Regions from separate parts of the Idiomarina abyssalis genome, predicted to be linked through region 1. Evidence: predicted binding sites of a transcription regulator. Region 1 holds the regulator's gene; the other holds the start of a gene.
What was found. The regulator ArgR, encoded in region 1, controls arginine synthesis, uptake and breakdown. The targets are predictions, from matches to a motif close to ANTGAATANNTATTCANT.
Positions count from the first base shown of each region.

Region 2: gltB (glutamate synthase large subunit) is a predicted target of ArgR. The motif match lies at 1,055-1,072, and genes of this name have one in related genera.

Region 1 covers NZ_CP081832.1:450,421-452,626, reverse strand. Annotated here, with positions in the region: gene mdh (malate dehydrogenase) at 1-870, opposite strand, end outside; gene argR (transcriptional regulator ArgR) at 1,058-1,531, shown strand; gene K5X84_RS02215 (Dyp-type peroxidase) at 1,507-2,206, opposite strand, start outside.
Region 2 covers NZ_CP081832.1:790,518-792,723, reverse strand. Annotated here, with positions in the region: gene gltB (glutamate synthase large subunit) at 1-1,044, opposite strand, end outside; gene nadA (quinolinate synthase NadA) at 1,185-2,206, opposite strand, start outside.

The sequences.
Region 1 (2,206 bases):
GCATTTTTGTTCAAAGGCACTAAGTTTGCCGTAAGACAGAATTTCTTCGGCGCCATTTTTGCCTAAGCGTACTGGCTGTGCGAAGAACTTAGCGTTGTCGCCTGGGCCTTCTACGTAAGTGCACTCAATAGTGTCCTGACCTTGCAGGCCTTTCAGCAATGACAATGCAAAGCGTGCTGCTGCCTGACCCATAGAAAGGGTTGCTGAACCGCCGCCGGCTTTTGCTTCAACGACTTCAGTACCTGCGTTCTGGATACGGTGAGTTAAGTCTTTGATTTCTTGCTCAGTAAACTCAACGCCTTCAACTTGTGACAGCAATGGCAGAATGGTTGTGCCGCTGTGGCCACCAATAACTGGCACGTTTACGTTTTCAGGGTTCAGACCACGTAGCTCGCCAACGAATGCTTCTGAACGGATAACGTCCAGAGTAGTAACACCGAACAGTTTACGCTTGTCGTAGCAGCCTGCTTTTTTCAGGACTTCGGCAGCAATTGGTACTGTGGTGTTTACCGGGTTGGTGATGATTCCAACACAAGCGTCAGGGCAGTTGTCTGCAACGCCTTGTACTAAGTTTTTAACGATGCCGGCGTTCATGTTGAACAGGTCAGAGCGATCCATACCTGGCTTACGAGGTACGCCGGCAGGAATTAATACGATGTCGCTGCCAACTAATGCTGACGCAAGATCATCTTTACCGAAGCCTGTTACTTTCACGTCGGTAGGGATATGACTTAAGTCAACCGCTACACCTGGAACTACTGGCGCAACGTCATACAGCGATAATTCTGAACCTGCTGGTAACTGGGTTTTCAGAAGTAATGACAATGCCTGGCCGATACCACCGGCCGCACCTAATACGGCTACTTTCATCTCAGACTCCGTTTTTGTTAGTCAATTTTAACTGCATAAAAATGCAGAATTTGGCGCAAAACTGTACTCCAATATCACTAAAAATACAACTTTGCGCGGTACACATTCAGCACTCGAATAGCGCATCTATATGCAGTACACTGGGGATTATTATAGCATGTAACCAGTATAGGAATTGAACTCTCTCATGGTGCAAGACACGTTACTCGAAGCTTTTAAAACCCTTCTTCGCGAAGAGCGTTATGGCTCACAGGGAGAAATTGTTAATGCCTTGAAAGACGAGGGCTTTGATAACATTAGCCAGTCTAAAGTCTCGCGCATGTTGAGTAAGCAAGGCGCGGTTCGTACCCGCAATGCAAAGCAGGAAATGGTGTACTGCTTACCGCCCGACTTAGCGGTGCCTTCCACTAAGGCACCATTAAGCCAGCTTGTACTGGATATTCAGCACAATGATGTCATGGTGATTATTCGCACCAGCCCGGGGGCGGCTCAGTTGATTGCCCGCTTGCTTGATTCGGTGGGTAAAAAAGAAGGTGTGCTTGGTACGATAGCCGGCGACGACACTATTTTTATCGCACCACTTAAGGTTGCTGATATCGACTTTACTCTGAAAAAGGTTCGGGAGTTATTTGCCAGTCAGGCGGTATTACCTTCTTCCTGATCCGCTACTTCTTTGTTGTCTTCCATAAAACGCATTGAAGGAACAAAAAAGCCGCAGTTGGATACCGCTTGCGAATAATCCAGTAAGGGGTCGTAGGCCCCTTGTTCGTCGGCGTAATATCGATTTTTAAGCCACTGCACCACCATTTTCGGTGTGTGACTAAAATACATAGCGAGCAGCCCCTGTTCGCGCAGGTCACCCCAGGGCATATTCTGCCGCAGTAAAGGAATGGGTTGTTCATTGCCGTCCACTAGACGACTTTTGGCTGCATGTGTAACACCTTCAATTTTAGCTTCGGATAAACGTTCGCCTGAGACTTTTTCACGCCCCATGAGTTGCTCTTGTTTTTCCGGGCCCAGGTAGTCCCAGCGGCGTAAGTCGTGACGAAACTTTTGTACGAACAAATAACTGCCATCCACAAAGTCGGCATCGTCTTTTTCTTCTACTAATGCCACCTTACGTTTGCTCATGCCTCTGGGGTTGTCAGGCGCATCGATAAAACCGGTCAAGTCGCGGCCGTCGAGATAACGGAAGGAACGAATTTGCTCGACCACTTCAATGTCATAACCAAACCATTCAATTAATGTGCGCCCGGCAAGGTAGTTAGCGTCGAAGCGGTCACAACGAATTTGAATGATGAGATCATAAGGGTGCCTTGGTGCTTCCCGGTCGCCG
Region 2 (2,206 bases), 340 kb from region 1:
GACGTGTCGACCGTTACTCATCACCACGCCTGCCGGCCCATCCCAGGGCTCCATGTGCAGCGAGTTAAACTCATAAAAAGCGCGCATTTCATCAGACATTGTCGCGTCGCCTTGCCAGGCGGGCGGTATCAGCAAGCGCATAGCCCGGAATAGATCCATACCGCCGGCTAACAACAGCTCCAGCATATTGTCCAGCGAAGCAGAGTCCGAGCCGGACAAGCCGACTAACGGTTTTGCATCCTGTAAGTCGGGTAGCAAAGGGGTCTGAAACTTGTAAGCCCGCGCCTGCGCCCATTGCCGGTTACCTCTTATGGTATTAATTTCGCCGTTATGAGCCAGAAACCGAAATGGTTGAGCTAAAGGCCAGCGCGGTTCAGTATTAGTTGAGAAGCGTTGGTGGAATACGCAGATGGAAGTTTTCATATCGGAGTCGGCTAAGTCCGCATAATAGGCGGGCAAATCCGCTGCCATCATTAAGCCCTTATAAACCAATACCAAACTAGAAAGCGAAGAAATATAAAGTTCTTCCTGATTAGGAATGAGCTTCTCAATTCGCCGACGCGCCATATACAGGCGTCTTTCTAAGTCTTTCTTTCGCCAACCCGGGGGAGCAGACACCAGAACCTGCTCTATAACAGGCTCAGACGACTTAGCACCTTCCCCCAGCACTTGGTTATCTACGGGCACTTTGCGCCAACCTGTGACGGCTAAGGTCTCTCTCTGGAGTTCTTGTTCAATAAGTTGGCGTGCGGTTTCGCGCTTATCGTTGTCTCGACTGAAAAAGAGCATTCCAACGGCAAATTTTTTGCTGAGCTGCCAACCCTCTTTTTCAGCAAATTGACGGAAAAATTGCTCTGGCATTTGCAGAAGCAAACCACAACCGTCACCAGTCTTACCATCCGCACCAATACCGCCGCGATGCTGCATACGATCCAAAGCCTTAACGGCTGTAGAAATCAACCCTTGCCGAGGCTCACCATTAACGTTAGCAATAATGCCGAAACCGCAGTTATCACGCACTTCAGTCGGATCATAAAACCCCATGCAAATTCCACCCGAATAAATATTCAATAAATTCAGATTAGCATGCAGTTGTGCAGTTCGGTAGGCGATACATTTATGGCGACTATAAATATCTTGTATAAGCGAGGAATAAAAAAGGCTCCCGAAGGAGCCTGTCTTAGTTATTTTAAGCTTGCCGAAAATTCCAGCATTCGGTCCAGTGGTACCATAGCTTTTTTACCTAAGGTTTCGTCGACATGTATTTCATGAGCCTCACCACCTTCGGTAAGTGCTTCTTCAATTGCTTTTAACCCGTTCATGGCCATCCATGGACAATGCGCACAGCTGCGGCAAGTTGCACCGTTTCCGGCTGTAGGTGCTTCAATAAAGGTTTTATTCGGCTGAAGCTGCTGCATTTTGTAGAAAATGCCTTTGTCTGTCGCCACAATAAAGGTTTCGTTAGGTAATTCCTGACTCGCCTTAATGAGCTGCGATGTTGAGCCTACTGCATCAGCCATAGCGACAATATTTTCCGGTGACTCAGGATGAACAAGAACTGCAGCCTCCGGATGGAGCTTTTTCATGTCCTCCAATGCCTTTGCCTTAAATTCATCATGCACCACACAAGCGCCTTGCCACAACAGCATATCTGCACCAGTTTCACGTGCGATATAACCACCTAAGTGACGGTCAGGAGCCCAAAGTATTTTCTCGCCTTTAGCATCCAGGTGGTCGACAAGCTCAAGCGCCATGCTGGAAGTTACTACCCAGTCTGCACGAGCTTTAACTGCTGCCGAAGTATTCGCATAGACAACGACTGTCCGGTCTGGATGTTGATCACAGAATTCCGAAAACTTTTCAGGAGGGCAACCAAGATCAAGCGAGCACTCCGCTTTTAATGTTGGCATCAGTACTTGCTTTTCAGGTGTCAAAATTTTCGCCGTTTCACCCATAAAGCGAACACCGGCGACAATCAACTTCTTCGCCGGATGGTCACGACCGAACCGAGCCATTTCTAAAGAGTCCGCCACACAACCACCGGTTTCTTCAGCTAGAGCCTGAATATCAGGGTCGGTGTAATAGTGAGCCACCAACACAGCATCTTCATTAATCAGAAGCTGCTTAATACGATTAATTGTCTCTGATTTTTCTTTCGCACTTAACGGCTTAGGTTTAGGCGGAAAAGTATAATCAAGGCTATCCA